DNA from 3 places in the Niveibacterium sp. COAC-50 genome. Region 2 is predicted to be linked to each of the others. Evidence: predicted binding sites of a transcription regulator. Region 2 holds the regulator's gene; each other region holds the start of a gene.
The links. Region 2 encodes sigma-54, which starts transcription at its own class of promoters, with help from an activator protein. Its sites were predicted from a motif close to TGGCACGCTTNCTGCTNA; they were not measured.
Positions count from the first base shown of each region.

Region 1: HH302_RS12835 (TorF family putative porin) is a predicted target of sigma-54. The motif match lies at 3,737-3,754, and genes of this name have one in related genera.
Region 3: HH302_RS22560 (PEP-CTERM sorting domain-containing protein) is a predicted target of sigma-54. The motif match lies at 3,146-3,163, and genes of this name have one in related genera.

Region 1 is NZ_JABCJM010000002.1:1,166,406-1,171,621, reverse strand. It holds gene HH302_RS12850 (methionine gamma-lyase) at 1-862, shown strand, start outside; gene HH302_RS12845 (ammonium transporter) at 954-2,513, opposite strand; gene glnK (P-II family nitrogen regulator) at 2,535-2,873, opposite strand; gene HH302_RS12835 (TorF family putative porin) at 2,934-3,695, opposite strand; gene HH302_RS12830 (accessory factor UbiK family protein) at 3,963-4,226, shown strand; gene HH302_RS12825 (cytochrome b) at 4,347-4,889, shown strand; gene HH302_RS12820 (YceI family protein) at 4,903-5,216, shown strand, end outside.
Region 2 is NZ_JABCJM010000002.1:554,348-559,563, forward strand. It holds gene recA (recombinase RecA) at 1-919, shown strand, start outside; gene recX (recombination regulator RecX) at 940-1,389, shown strand; gene lptB (LPS export ABC transporter ATP-binding protein) at 1,376-2,098, shown strand; gene HH302_RS10050 (RNA polymerase factor sigma-54) at 2,115-3,590, shown strand; gene hpf (ribosome hibernation-promoting factor, HPF/YfiA family) at 3,602-3,925, shown strand; gene ptsN (PTS IIA-like nitrogen regulatory protein PtsN) at 4,043-4,510, shown strand; gene hprK (HPr(Ser) kinase/phosphatase) at 4,497-5,216, shown strand, end outside.
Region 3 is NZ_JABCJM010000008.1:40,938-46,153, forward strand. It holds gene ubiA (4-hydroxybenzoate octaprenyltransferase) at 1-682, shown strand, start outside; gene HH302_RS20355 (lipopolysaccharide assembly protein LapB) at 686-1,975, opposite strand; gene HH302_RS22560 (PEP-CTERM sorting domain-containing protein) at 2,060-3,085, opposite strand; gene ubiD (4-hydroxy-3-polyprenylbenzoate decarboxylase) at 3,331-4,812, shown strand; gene HH302_RS20370 (phosphoribosyltransferase family protein) at 4,838-5,216, shown strand, end outside.

The sequences.
Region 1 (5,216 bases), 610 kb from region 2:
TCATGGGCTGGCGAAGTTTGGCGTGAGCGTTCGCCACTGCGACATGACCAGCACCGTCGCGGTGCAGCGCGCGCTGACGGCGCAGACCAAGGTGGTGTATTTCGAGACGCCTGCCAACCCGAATATGCGCCTGGTGGACATCCGCCAGGTTGCGATGCTCGCACGGGCAAACGGCGCGATCACGGTGGTCGACAACACCTACTGCACACCATACCTGCAACGGCCGCTGGAACTGGGCGCAGACATCGTGGTGCATTCGGCCACCAAGTATCTGAGCGGCCATGGCGACGTAACCGCCGGGCTGGTGGTGTGCGATGCCGCCACTGCAGAGCGGATCCGGCTCGTCGGGCTGAAGGACATGACCGGCGCCGTGCTGTCGCCGCTCGACGCCAACCTGGTGCTGCGCGGCATCAAGACCCTGGCGCTGCGCATGGAGCGCCACTGCGATAACGCCAAGGCGATCGTGCGCCTGCTTGCGCACCACCCGCTGGTCGAGCGGGTGCATTACCCGGACCTGCCGGACAACCCGCAACGCATGCTGGCGCTACGCCAGATGAAGCGCGCCGGCGGCATGATCGCGTTCGAACTCAAGGGCGGCATCGAAACCGGGCGCCGCTTCATGAACGCGCTGCAACTTGTGACGCGCGCCGTGAGCCTCGGCGATCCGGAGACGCTGGCACAGCACCCGGCCAGCATGACGCATTCGACTTACACGCCGGAGGAGCGCGCGGCACACGGCATCCCGGAAGGTCTGGTGCGTGTGTCGGCCGGCCTTGAGGATGCGGAAGACCTGCTCGCCGATATCGAACAGGCCCTTGCCGTCGCCGCGGTCGGCGTGCCAGGCGAGAGCGCGGCCGCGTAAGCGCTGGTCGCGCCATGCAAACAAAAACGGGCGCCCGAGGGCGCCCGTTTTGCTTTGTTCCGGCGGCATGCCGCCGGCCCTGTACGACAGATCAGTTGTGATAGGCCGATTCGCCGTGCGAGGCAATGTCCAGGCCCTCGCGCTCTTCGTCTTCCGCGACACGCAGGCCGATGAAGAGGTCGACCAGCTTGTACGCAACCAAGGACACAACACCCGACCAGATGACCGTGGTGCCAACGGCCCACAGCTGGCTCGTGACCTGCGCCGAGATGCTGTAGTCGCCAACCTTGTTGGCCACATAGTCGATGACGCCTGCGCCACCGAGGGCCGGATCCGCGAACACGCCGGTCAGGATGGCACCCAGGATGCCGCCGACGCCATGCACGCCGAACACATCAAGCGCGTCATCCGCACCAAGCAGCTTCTTCAGGCCATTGACGCCCCACAGGCAGATCAGGCCGGCAGCGAGGCCGATGATCAGTGCGCCCATGATGCCGACAAAGCCACAAGCCGGGGTGATTGCAACGAGGCCAGCAACAGCACCCGACGCAGCACCCAGCATCGAGGGCTTGCCCTTGATCAGCCATTCAGCGAACAGCCAAGCCAGCGCAGCCATCGCGGTAGCGACCATGGTGTTGGCGAAGGCCAGCGCGGCAGCACCGTTGGCTTCCAGGTTGGAACCGGCGTTGAAACCGAACCAGCCCACCCACAGCAGCGAAGCACCGATCATCGTCATCGTCAGGCTGTGCGGCGCCATCGCCTCACGGCCGTAACCGATACGCTTGCCAACCATGAAGGCACCGACCAGGCCGGCCATCGCAGCGTTGATGTGCACCACCGTGCCACCAGCGAAGTCGAGCGCGCCCTTCTGGAACAGGAAGCCAGCGGTCGCGGCGGCCTTGTCGGCAGCAGCAGCGTCGGTGTAGGCATCCGGGCCCGCCCAGTACCAGACCATGTGAGCGATCGGCAGGTACGAGAAGGTGAACCACAGCACGATGAACAGCAGCACCGCGGAGAACTTCATGCGCTCAGCAAAGGCACCGACGATCAGGGCCGGCGTGATTGCAGCGAAGGTCGCCTGGAACATCACGTAGATCAGCTCGGGGATATAGACGCCCTTCGAGAAGGTCGCTGCGCCCGAATCCGGGGTGATGCCCTTCAGGAACAGTTTGTCGAAGCCGCCGATGAACGCGTTGCCCTCAGTAAAGGCGAGCGAGTAGCCGAACACCGTCCACAGCACGACGCAGAGCGCGAAGATCACGAACACCTGCATCAGGATCGACAGCATGTTCTTCGAGCGCACGAGGCCGCCGTAGAACAGCGCGAGGCCCGGAATCGTCATCAGCGTCACGAGCAGCGTGGCAACGATCATCCAGGAGGTATCACCCTTGTTCGGGGCGGGGGTTGCGGCCGGTGCGGCAGCAGCCGGTGCAGCTTCCGCGGCGGCGGGCGCAGCAGCGGGCGCTTCGGCGGTGGCAGCCGGCGCAGCGTCGGCCGGTTTGGCGTCAGCGGCGGGGGCTTCGGCAGCCGGCTTGGCCGCTTCGGTGGTGGCAACCGCGCCGGTCGCCTCATTGCTCTGATCCGAGGACCAGGCCGGGGCTGCGATACCGACGGACAGCGCCGTCAGCAGGATCGCGAGCATCTTCTTCATGTCGAAATCTCCTTGTCTGCCTTAGAGCGCTTCAGCGCCGGTCTCGCCGGTGCGGATGCGGATAGCCTGTTCGAGATCGAAGACGAAGATCTTTCCGTCACCGATCTTGCCGGTGCTGGCGGCCTTCTCGACCGCTTCGATGACCTGGTCGAGCAGATCGTCGGCGATTGCGATTTCGATCTTCACCTTGGGCAGAAAGTCGACGACGTACTCTGCGCCGCGATACAGCTCGGTGTGACCCTTCTGACGGCCGAAGCCCTTGACCTCGGTGACGGTGATGCCCTGCACGCCGATCGCGCTGAGGGCCTCGCGCACCTCGTCAAGCTTGAACGGCTTGATGATGGCGGTGACGAATTTCATGTTGGCTCCTTGGGTGGAACGCGGCATCCCGGGGGAGGGATGCCGTGTGCTAAACCGGAATTAGAGAGTCTTGCCTACGGTGAAGAGGACGCGGCCAGCGCCCATGTCCTTGTCAAACGCGTTGTGATAGAACTCGCCCGCGTCGCCCTTGGCGTTGGTGCCGCTGTAGAAGAGGCCGAAGGTCAGGCCCAGCGCATCGGCGGTACCGCCCAGCTTGTAATCGGTGTAGGACGCGTCATCGAAGCCCTTGACGCTCTGGTAGCCCACGTGGGCAACCAGGTTCACACCCTCGGCAACCGGGAAGGTGCCCGTTGCATCAAGGTAGTAGCTGCCGCTGGTCTTGTCACCGTTCGGGGCCTTGGCGCCAAACAGGTTGGTGAAGGAGTACGAGCCCTTCAGCGTGATCCACTTGTAGCTGCCGGCCACGTAGCCTTCCAGCGTGTTCGGGCTGGTGAAGCCATCCGGATAGGTGCCCGGGTAGTAGTACTGCAGCAGGCCGACGTCGTAACCGAAGTCACCGGCCGTGCCCTTGTAGCCACCGTAGAAGTCCATCTCGATCGGGGCGCTGATACCGCCTGCATCGGACAGCCAGCTGATGTTCGACGCCCAGGTGCCGAGGTAGATGCCGCTCTCGTGCGCAAAGTCGATGCCGCCCTGAATGGCAGGCTTGTGGTTGGTCTGCGTGATCCCGCGATAGATGTATTCCGAGGCCAGCGTGAAGTTTCCGGTCAGCGTGTAGGGCGCCTTGGCTTCTTCGGCCATGGCCGAACCGGAAGCGGCAAAGCCAGCGATCAGGGCGGTAGCGATCAGGGTCTTGCGCATTTCAATCTCCGTCATGGGATGAGAATCGTGGTGACGGGCCTAATGCAGAATCCGTGCCACAGACTCGAAAACCCCGTCCGCGCACCGTTTGATCGCGCCTTGCGATGTCCCCGCCCGCATCGCCGCACCGTTTTGCCCCGCATCCGGAAGCAATTCGCACCACGACGGTGCGATTCCGGGTTTCCCCGCATGCCGCACTGTCCCGGTGCATGAAATGGCGCGTGCTAAACTGGCTGCAAGCCCTTGAAACCCTTACGGAGAGCCGCCATGGAGCCGCCCAAGTTCGTCGATGAGATCCAGAAGAAAGTAGCGGAACTGCTCGAGAGCAGCCCCGCGCGGGACATCGAACGCAACGCGAAGGCAGCGTTTGCATCGGTGCTGGGCAAGATGGATCTGGTGACGCGCGAGGAATTCGACGTTCAGCGCGAGGTGCTTGCGCGCGCACGTGAACAATTGGTGCGACTGGAAGCCCGCGTCATCGAGCTGGAAGCCGAACTCGCCCGCAGCAAGGCCGGCAACGAAAATAAGTGAATCAGTTTCATCTGATTCGCCAGAAACTTTCGCTGGAATGACGGAGTCTGTGGCTCTAGCATGCAGTAAATACTGAACCGCATCGAACGATTGCGGACTGCATGCAGAGAGCCCACAGACATGACAACAGCCCCAACGCAATACACCCGCACCGCGATCGCACTGCACTGGCTGATCGCGCTGCTGATCTTCATCGCCTTCCCGGTCGGCCTTTACATGGTCGACCTTCCCCTCTCCCCGCAGAAACTCAAGATCATCAGCTGGCACAAGTGGGCCGGCATCACGGTGCTCGCGCTGGTGCTGGTGCGCATCCTGTGGCGCGCCACACATCGCCCGCCCGCCTTGCCGGATTCCATGAGCGGCATCGAAAAGCTCGCCGCGCATGGCGCACATCACCTGCTCTACCTGCTGATGATCGCGGTACCGATGGCCGGCTGGCTGATGAGCTCGGCCAAGGGCTTTCCGGTGGTCTGGTTCGGAGTACTGCCGCTGCCCGATCTGATCGGCAAGAGTGAACCGCTCGCCGAGTTCTTCGAGGAAGCACACGAAATCCTCGCCTGGTTGATGGCACTGATCGTCGTTGCGCACGCAGCGGCGGCAGTGAAGCACCACTTCGCAGCACGCGACGGCGTCCTTGCCCGCATGCTGCCCTTCCTGAAGTAAGCGGAGTCCCAACATGAAGATTCTCGTCACGGCCCTCGCGGCCGCCGCCCTCGCTTTGCCCGCTGCCGCCGTCGAATACGGCACGCTGGATCCGGCCAAGAGCAGCCTCGCCTTCACGTCCAAGCAGATGGGCGTGCCGGTCGACGGCAAGTTCAACAAGTTCAAGGTTGCGCTGAGCTTCGACCCGGCGGCCGTACAGAAGGCCAGCGCAGGGTTTGAGCTGGAGCTCGCCAGCATCGACGCCGGCAGCAAGGAAGCCAACGACGAGGTGGTGGGCAAGGATTGGTTCAACGCGAAGCAATTCCCGACCGCGGTGTTCAAGTCCAC
Region 2 (5,216 bases):
GGACATCCAGGCGGTGTCGACCGGCTCCCTCGGGCTGGACATCGCGCTGGGCATTGGCGGCCTGCCGCGTGGCCGCGTGATCGAGATCTACGGCCCGGAATCGTCAGGCAAGACGACCCTCACGCTGCAGGCGATTGCCGAGATGCAGAAGATGGGTGGCGTGGCCGCCTTCATCGACGCCGAGCACGCGCTCGACGTGTCCTACGCGCAGAAGCTGGGCGTCAACGTCGGCGACCTGCTGATCTCGCAGCCGGATACCGGCGAGCAGGCGCTTGAGATCGCCGACATGCTGGTGCGTTCTGGCAGCGTCGATATCGTCGTGATCGACTCGGTCGCCGCGCTGACGCCGAAGGCCGAAATCGAGGGCGAGATGGGCGATCAACTGCCCGGCCTGCAGGCCCGCCTGATGTCGCAGGCGCTGCGCAAGCTGACCGGCAACATCAAGCGCACCAACACCATGGTCATCTTCATCAACCAGATCCGCATGAAGATCGGCGTGATGTTCGGCAACCCCGAAACCACCACGGGCGGCAATGCGCTGAAGTTCTACGCCTCGGTGCGTCTGGACATCCGCCGCACCGGCACGATCAAGAAGGGCGACGAAGTCATCGGCTCGGAGACCAAGGTCAAGGTCGTGAAGAACAAAGTGGCGCCGCCGTTCAAGGAAGCGCACTTCGACATCCTTTACGGCGAGGGCATCTCGCGCGAAGGCGAAATCATCGACATGGGCGTCGAACAGCGCTTTGTCGACAAGTCCGGCGCGTGGTACGCATACAACGGCGAGAAGATCGGCCAGGGCAAGGACAACGCGCGCGAATTCCTGCGCTCGCACCCGGAAACCGCACGCGAAATCGAGAACAAGATCCGCGTACAACTGGGCCTACCTGAACTGCCGGCTGGGGAAGCCGCCGCGGCCTGAACCGACGAGGCACATTGGCGATGAGCGGCGACGAGCTGAAGGCCCGCGCGCTCCGAACGCTGGCGCAGCGCGAACACAGCCGGGCCGAGTTGGCGCGCAAGCTGGCCGCGCACGGTGAGCCGGACGCGGTCGAAGCGGTACTCGACCGGATGAGCGAACTGGGCCTGCTGTCCGACAGCCGCTTTGCCGAAAGTTACGTGCGCAGCCGTGCCGGCCGGCTCGGCCAGCGACGCATCCAGCATGAACTCGCACAGCGCGGCGTGGATCCGGAAACGATCTCCGAAGCGCTGGCGAGTGAGTTGGGCGAGACAGAACTGGAGCGCGCCCGTGCAGTGTGGGCGCGCAAGTTCGGCAGTACGCCGGGCGATGCAAAGGAATGGGCGCGCCAGGCGCGCTTTCTGACCGCCCGCGGATTTTCCGCGGAGGTCGTAAGAAAAGTGTTGAAAGAGCCGTTCGATGAGTCTGCTTAAGGTAGGCGGTCTATCCAAGCGCTACAAGGCACGCACTGTCGTGCGCGATGTCGGCTTCGAAGTCGGCAGCGGTGAGGTGGTCGGCCTGCTCGGCCCCAACGGCGCCGGCAAGACGACCTGTTTCTACATGATCGTTGGCTTGGTGCGTGCCGACGGCGGCACGATCACCCTCGACGACAAGGAAATCACCCACCTGCCGATCCACAAGCGGGCGCATCTGGGCTTGTCCTACCTGCCGCAGGAAAACTCGGTATTCCGCAAGCTCACGGTGGCCGAGAACATCCTCGCAGTGCTCGAACTGCAGAAGCTGCCGAAGGACAAACTCACCGCGCGGCTCGATGAGCTGCTGGGCGAGTTGGGCATCACGCACTTGCGCGATGCAACCGCGATGTCCCTCTCGGGCGGCGAGCGGCGGCGGGTTGAAATTGCCCGCGCGCTGGCCACCAACCCGCAGGTGATCCTGCTCGACGAACCCTTCGCCGGCGTCGACCCGATCGCGGTGATCGATATCCAGAAGATCATCCGCTTCCTGAAGGATCGCAACATCGGCGTGCTGATCACCGATCACAACGTGCGCGAGACGCTGGGCATCTGCGACCGCGCTTACATCATCACCGAAGGGGTGGTGCTCGCCAGCGGCCGCCCCGACGAAATCGTCCAGAACGACAAGGTTCGCGAGGTTTACCTCGGCGAGCATTTCCGACTCTGATCGCGCAACCCCCACGATGAAGCCCTCGCTCCAGCTCCGCATCTCCCAGCAGCTCGCGCTGACCCCGCAGCTGCAACAGTCGATCAAGCTGCTGCAGCTATCGACACTGGAGCTCAACAGCGAAATCGAGCGCATGCTGCTCGAGAACCCCTTGCTCGAACGCGAAGACGCCGAGTCGGACCCGGAAGCCTGGGGGCAATCCGCCACCGCGCCGAGCGGCGACGAACGCACCGACACCGCCAACGATGCGGCGGCCGAAGCGGCCGAGACCTCGCCCGAACCAAGCGAGCCGAGCTTCGACGATGCCGGCAGCTATGACGACGGCCCCACCGAGTGGTCCGGCGAAGGCGGCGGCAGCGGCAGCGGCAATCGCGACGATGACGACGAGACGGATTTCCAGGAATTCCGTGCTGCGCAGACGAGCCTGCGCGACCACCTGGATGAACAAGTTGCCCTAATGCCGCTGTCGGACCGCGATCGCGCGCTGCTGCGCTTCATGATCGAAGCGCTCGACGACGATGGCTATCTGACCCAGCCGCTCGACGAACTGCTGGAGCTGTTGCCGTCCGAGTTTGAAGTTGACGTCGACGAGCTGCAGATCGCCCTCGCGCACCTGCAGAACCTCGATCCGCCGGGCATCGGCGCACGCTCGCCAGGCGAATGCCTGAAGCTGCAATTGCGCCTGCTGCCTGAGAGCGCTGCGCGTGAAGCCGCGATCATCATCGTCGAGCAGCATCTGGAGCTGCTGGCCGCGCGGGATTTCGTGCGACTCAAGCGGCATCTGGGTTGCAGCGACGAAACCCTGCGCGAGGCGCACCAGCTCGTTTGCAGCCTCGATCCGCGCCCCGGTGCGCGGTTTGCCGCAATCGAGACGCGATATGTGATCCCGGATGTGATCGTGCGCAAGGTGCGCGGCCACTGGAGTGCGACACTGAACCCGGACGCGATGCCCAAGCTGCGGATCAACCAGCTCTACGCCGGAATCCTGCAGCAGAACCGCGGCTCGGCCGGATCACTGGCCGGGCAGTTGCAGGAGGCACGCTGGATGATCAAGAACGTGCAGCAACGGTTTGACACGATCCTGCGGGTATCCCAGGCAATCGTTGACCGCCAGCGGCAGTTCTTCGATTATGGGGACGTGGCAATGCGTCCGCTGACACTGCGCGAAATCGCAGAGCAGCTTGATCTGCATGAGTCGACGATCTCTCGGGTGACCACGCAGAAGTACATGGCCACGCCAAGAGGTATCCTTGAACTGAAGTATTTTTTCGGCAGCCACGTCGCCACGGATTCTGGCGGCGCGTGTTCAGCTACGGCGATTCGTGCGCTGATTCGCCAGCTGGTCGCGGCAGAGGATCGCAAAAAACCGCTATCCGATGCGCGGATTGCCGAGCTTCTCGGCCAGCAGGGGATTGTCGTTGCGCGGCGTACCATCGCAAAGTACCGCGAGTCGCTCAACATCCCGCCGGTCAGCCAGCGCAAGATGATCTGAGAGGATAAATCATGAACCTGAACATCACCGGACACCATCTCGAAGTTACCGCCGCGCTCCGCGACTACGTAACATCGAAACTGGATCGCGTGATTCGCCACTTCGATCACGTCACGAGCGTTAACGTGATCCTGTCGGTGGAAAAGCTGAAGCAAAAGGCGGAAGTGACGGTACATGTACGCGGCAAGGACATTTTCGTCGAGAGCATTGACGAAGATTTGTATGCCGCAATCGACGCCATGACGGACAAACTGGACAGGCAGGTTCTCAAGCACAAGGAAAAGTCCTACGATCACGGCCACGAGGCGCACAAGCGCCAATCTGCAGAATCGTAATCACGGTCGCTCTAGTGAATCCCGGCGCGTAAGCTTGCGGAAAGCCCCCGCGCCGAACATGAGCTGACCCCGGATCTGCGCGCCTTCGGGCGCGCAGTGCATTTCTGAACCCCAAGCATGAATCTCATCGCCCCGCTGCTGCCGCCGTCCAATGTGCTCGTCGATCTTGAGGCGAGCAGCAAGAAGCGCGTCTTCGAACAGGCTGGCCTGCTCTTCGAAAACCATCAGGGACTCGCGCGCAGCGCCGTCTACGACGCACTTTTCACGCGTGAAAAGCTCGGCTCCACCGGCCTTGGACAAGGCATTGCGATTCCGCACGGCCGTATCAAGGGCCTGCGCGACGCCGTCGGTGCCTTCATCCGCCTTGCGCAGCCCGTGCCATTCGAGGCCCCGGACGGCAAGCCGGTGAATCTGATGTTCGTGCTGCTGGTGCCGGAAAGCGCCACCGAGCACCACCTGCGACTGCTATCGGAGCTCGCACAGATGTTCTCCGACCGCAGCTTCCGCGATGCACTGGCGCAGGCCAGTGATGCGTCCGAGGCCCACACCCTGTTCGTGAACTGGAACCCGAATGCGGCGAACTAGCGTCGCCCGGATCTACGAGGACAACCGCGACCGGCTCGGCCTGAGCCATCTCGCCGGCCCGCTCGATGTCGAGGTTCAGGTTCCAAATGAGAAAGTGTGGCCAGCCGAGCTGGTAGGCCACCTCAACATCATCCACCCGAACCGCATTCAGGTGATGGGCGAGGCGGAGCTGGGCTGGATTCGTCGCCAGGCACGCGACAAGGTACAGCATCAGCTGGAGAGCATCTTGCTGGCGCACCCGCCAGCGATGATCGTGGCGGACGGATGTGAAGTGCCGCCGCTGATCCAGAGTGCGTTCGAAAGCGCACGCGTCGCAATGTTCACAACCTCGGCCGAGACGGCCCGCGTGATCGATTCGCTGCGCACCTATCTTGCGCGCAACCTTGCCGAGAAGACCTCGCTGCACGGCGTGTTCATGGATGTGCTCGGGCTCGGCGTGCTGATCACCGGCGATTCCGGTGCCGGCAAATCCGAGCTTGCGCTCGAACTGATCTCGCGCGGTCACGGTCTCGTCGCGGACGACGTGGTCGAAGTCTCGCGCATCGCGCCCGGTGTGCTGGAAGGGCGCTGCCCGCCAATGTTGAAGGACTTCCTGGAAGTCCGTGGTCTCGGCATCCTGAACATCCGCACGATCTTCGGCGAAACCGCATGCCGCCGGAAGATGAAGCTCAAGCTGGTGGTACATCTGCATCGCCAGATCCGCGGC
Region 3 (5,216 bases), on a different contig from region 2:
CGACTACGCAGACCGCGACTTTGATGGTCACGTCGAGCGCACGGCACAGCGCCCGCTTGCAACCGGCGCGATCGGCACGGGTGAAGCGCTGGTCCTTGCGGCGGTGCTGGCGGTGCTGTCCTTCTGCTTGATCCTGCCGTTGGAGCGCTTGGTTTGGTACATGTCCGTGCCGGCGGTCTTCCTGGCAGCGAGCTATCCGTTCACGAAACGCTTCTTCGCGATTCCGCAGGCTTACCTGGGCGTCGCCTTCGGCTTCGGCATTCCGATGGCGTTCGCGGCGCTCTGGAACGAAGTGCCCGCGGTTGCATGGTGGCTGCTGCTTGCGAACGTATTCTGGTCGGTCGCCTATGACACCGAGTACGCCATGGTTGATCGACCTGACGATCTGAAGATCGGTATCAAAACTTCCGCCATCACCTTTGGCCGCTTCGATGTGGCGGCCGTGATGATCTGTTATGCAGCCACGATCGGCTTGCTCGCCTGGGTCGGTTGGTTGTTCCAGCGTGGTGTCTATTTCAACCTGGGGCTCGCGCTGGCAGCCGGCATCGCGGTGTACCACTACACCTTGATCAGGGCACGCGATCGTGCCCTGTGCTTCAAGGCCTTCCTGCACAACACATGGTTTGGTGCGGCCGTGTTCGTCGGGCTAGTACTTGACTACGCCCTGCGCGGGACGCACTGAGGTTTAGCGTTTCGTATCGAGCTGCGCGATGCGCGTGTTCGCATCGCGGGCGCCCGCAAACGCCGGGTCGATCTGCAAGGCCCGGCGATAGGCCTGCACCGCTTCCTTGTTGAGCCCTGCCGCTTGCCGCAACAGCCCGAGTTGGTAGAGCGAGTCGGCCTGAGGGTGCTCCGAGGCGGCGATCTTCTCGAGTAGCTTGGTCGCTTCGGCGCGGTTGCCACGTGCCAATTGGACGCCGGCGAGTGTATCCAGATAGGTGTTCTCGTTCGGCGACAGCGCCACGGCTTTTTGCGCCCAGGCCAGGGCGTCGTCAAGACGTTCCTTGCGCGACGCAGCCAGCGCGGCTGCGTTGTTGTAGGCGAGCACGAACTTCGGATCGGCCTTGATCGCCGCCAGGTAGCCAGCATAGGCACCGGCAGCGTCGCCGGCGGCGTGATGCAGCATCCCCTGCTTGAATCGGACTTGGGCCGAATTCGGATCAACCGTGGCGGCTTTGTCGATCAGTTCGACGGCCCCCTTCATGTCGCCAGAGGCTTGCCGGGCGTCCGCCCCTGCGACCATCGCGGAGCCAAATTTCGGATCAAGTGCCACCGCGCGGTCAAAGGCACGTGCTGCAGCCCGGTAGTCACCCCGTGCCGCTTCCGCCTGGCCGAGCCCGTAGTACGACAACGGGTTCTCCGGCGCCAGGCGCACCGCCTCATTCATGGCGCGCGTTGCGTCGGCAGGGTTCTGCTTCGCGAGCAATGCCATCCCGAGGCCAAAACGCGCGCCAGCATGGTCTGGCTTCAGTTCTGACGCCTTTCGGAACGCCTCTGCCGCGAGATCCGGCTTGTGAAGGACGTTCAGGTACAGCTCACCCAGATCCAGTTGAGGGGCTGCCGCAGTGGGGCCGGCTTTAGCGGCTTCGAGCGCAAAACGCTCGGCCTCTTTCCACTGTTTCGTGGCCATGCTCAGGCGCGCCATCGCGACCAGGGAGTCCACAGACTGCGGGGCGACTTTGTAGGCTTTCTTCACCCAGTCGCTGGCCTCAGCGTCCTTGTGCTGCAGGCGTGCGATGTCAGCCAGCCCAAGCAAGGGCAGGGGATTGGCGGGCTCCGCCTTCGCGGCTTCACTGAACAACTGCCTCGCCTGGTCGTACTTCCCTTCGTTCAACGCGTCATAACCCTTATCGAGCGGCGTTGTCGCCTTGGCGGCTGAGCGCGGCTGGATGTCGAGAAAATTATGAATCGGCGTTGCGAGCGATGCGAGTGGCGTCAGGCTGGCGAGCAAGACGGCGAGATGGCGGAGTTTCATTTGTTGGCGGGAGGCTGGACACAAAAAAAGAATACCCCTTTCCGGAAACCGGAAAGGGGTACTTGTGCGTGCTACAGCGAAAACTTACTTCGCGCGGCGACGGCGTGCAGCTGCCAGACCGGCAAGGCCCAGACCGGCCAGCGCGAGGCTGCCCGGTTCCGGAACATCGCCACCCGGCGGGATGAACACACCACCCGAGGCGCCGAAGCCGAAGATGAAGGTGTTCGGCACACCAGTCGTCGGGCCGCCGGCTACGTTGGCTTGGCCATACGAGTAGATACCGATTTCAACGTCGGATGCGTCGCCATCGACCATGCGGCGAGCAAGATCAGCACCGGCTTCGGTCGATGCTGCACCGTAGTATGTGGTGAACTTGATGCTTTCACCCGCGCCAACCGCTGCGAAGTTGAAGTCGAACAGCGCGCCGTGGTCATCCGGGCCGCAGTCGGTGAAGTTCGCATCGTCTTGTGCGCAAGCAGTCGCGCCAAGCAGGCGGTGGCTGGAGGCCAGCGGGTTCGAAGACGAGAAACCATCGCGCGTCGTGTGCAGCAGGTTGCTGCCGTTGGCGATGCCCAGCGCGCCCGGCACGCCTTGAATCGTCACGAACTCGTTGAACGCGGTCGGGCCGATGTCCCAGTCCATCACGCGGCGATACCGCAGGTCGCCCGAAGCGATCGCGAACGTTTGCAGATTCTTGATGGTCACATCATCTGCGTAAAGCGCAGTGGTGCCGGCGATCGGGTGATAGTTGTGCGTTACTTCCAGAACGGCTGCGCCGGAAGCGCTTAGCACTCGCGACACCGAGATGGCGGTCGACGCGGTGGAGGTGAAGGACACCAGGCTCAGACCGCCGGTACCGACGGACGTGTTTTGGTAGCCAGCGGCGCCGGTCGACGCGATCGCTGCGCCCCAACCTTCGCAGGTGCAGCCGTAGACCGTGCTGTCGTAGCCGGTAGCGTTGAATTTGAGGCCCACACCGCCGTAGTTCAGTGCGCCCAAGTCGTTAACGCCAAGGCTGACGGTCCCGTTGGTGATGACTGCGCCGGCGCTTGCGGCCGTCGAGATTGCAGCACCGCCGATCAGCAGGATGGCGGCAGCGAGTGATTTCATTTTCACGATTTAGCCTCGTTGTCGTTGGTTGGCAGGACGATGTCCTGACTCGCAGAGGTATAAGCAGTCTTCGTGCCAGCCGTGGTTTGTCTTCTATCTAATTGAAATTGTTGAGGGTTTTGTTCTGTTTGTCGGTTGCGACAAATGCGGTGTAAGAAAATCCGTCGACGCCCACGCGGCGTACGTGGAGCCCCGGCGGTATCATCGCGGCCATATCGGACCCAGTTTGAAAGACGCCAACTGCGATGCGTTACAAGGATCTGCGCGACTTCATTGCGCAACTCGAAAGCCGCGGCGAGCTCAAGCGCATCGCCCATCCGGTGGATACACACCTTGAAATGACCGAGATTGCCGACCGCGTTTTGCGTGCGGGCGGTCCGGCGCTCTTGTTCGAGAATGCGCACACGCAGGGGCGCACGTGCGCGATGCCTGTTCTGGCCAACCTTTTCGGTACGCCGCAGCGCGTGGCCTATGGCATGGGCGAGGACGGTGACTGGAAGACGACCTTGCGCGAAGTGGGCAAGCTGCTCGCCTTCCTTAAGGAGCCCGAGCCACCGAAAGGGCTTAAGGATGCCTGGGAGAAGCTGCCGATCTTCAAGCAGGTGATGAACATGTCGCCGAAGGTCGTCGGGTCTGCGCTGTGTCAGGAGGTCGTATGGGAGGGCAAGGACGTCGACCTGTCGCGTCTGCCGATCCAGCACTGCTGGCCGGGTGATGCTGCGCCCCTGATCACCTGGGGACTGGTCGTGACGCGCGGCCCGCAGAAGCAGCGCCAGAACCTGGGCATCTACCGCCAGCAGGTGCTCGGAGCTAACCGGGTCATCATGCGCTGGTTGGCGCATCGAGGTGGCGCGCTGGATTTTCGCGAACATCAGCAAGCAAATCCGGGAAAACCATTTCCGGTTGCCGTGGTGCTCGGCTGCGATCCGGCGACCATCCTGGGGGCGGTGACGCCTGTGCCCGATAGCCTGTCCGAGTACCAGTTCGCCGGCCTGTTGCGGGGGGCGAAGACCGAATTGGTGAAGTGCCTCGGCTCCGAGTTGCAGGTTCCCGCCTCGGCCGAGATCGTGCTTGAAGGCGTGATCCACCCCGATGATATGGCGCCCGAAGGCCCCTACGGTGACCACACCGGCTACTACAACGAGGTATCGGACTTCCCGGTGTTTACGGTCGAACGCATCACGATGCGCCGTAACCCGATCTACCACAGCACCTACACCGGTAAACCGCCGGATGAGCCGGCGATGCTCGGGCTCGCGCTCAACGAAGTATTCGTGCCGCTGTTGCAGAAGCAGTTTCCCGAGATTGTCGACTTCTATCTGCCGCCGGAGGGTTGCTCCTACCGTCTGGCGGTGGTGAGCATCAAGAAGGCCTACCCGGGCCACGCCAAACGCGTGATGTTCGGTATCTGGAGCTTCCTGCGCCAGTTCATGTACACCAAGTTCATCATCGTCGTGGACGACGATGTCGACGTGCGCGACTGGAAAGAAGTGATCTGGGCGATGACCACGCGGGTAGATGCGACGCGCGACACCACGCTGGTCGACAACACGCCGATCGACTACCTTGATTTTGCTTCACCGGTGGCGGGGCTCGGCAGCAAGATGGGCCTGGACGCCACCAACAAATGGCCGGGTGAAACGCAGCGCGAGTGGGGTCGCACGATCGAGATGGATGCTGCCGTGAAGCAACGGGTGGACGCCATGTGGGGTGCGCTCGGGTTATAGCGCGCAGACGGGCTGGAGGGCCGCTATGGATACCACGGTGCAGGGGGAACGCTTCACGCTTTACGATGCGCCGCGCCTTGAGCGGGTGATCGACTGGATGGCGGCGCAGGCCTTTCCGCTGCTCGCCGGGGCGGACGATCCGCTGTTGCTCGGCATCCTTCGGCGCGGCGGGCCGCTGTCCGCGATGTTGCAAGCGCGTCTGCAGGCCATCTACGGCCTGGCGCTGCCGCGTTACGAGATCAAACTCAAGCGCTACGGGGACGATCTGGCACTGTTGCACGCCGACACGCAACTGACCGAGAACACCGAGTTTTCTGCGCGTGATCTTTCAAGCGCGACGGTGCTGGTGGTGGATGACGTGCTCTACCAGGGGCATTCACTCGCCCGCGTTGTCGGCTACCTCA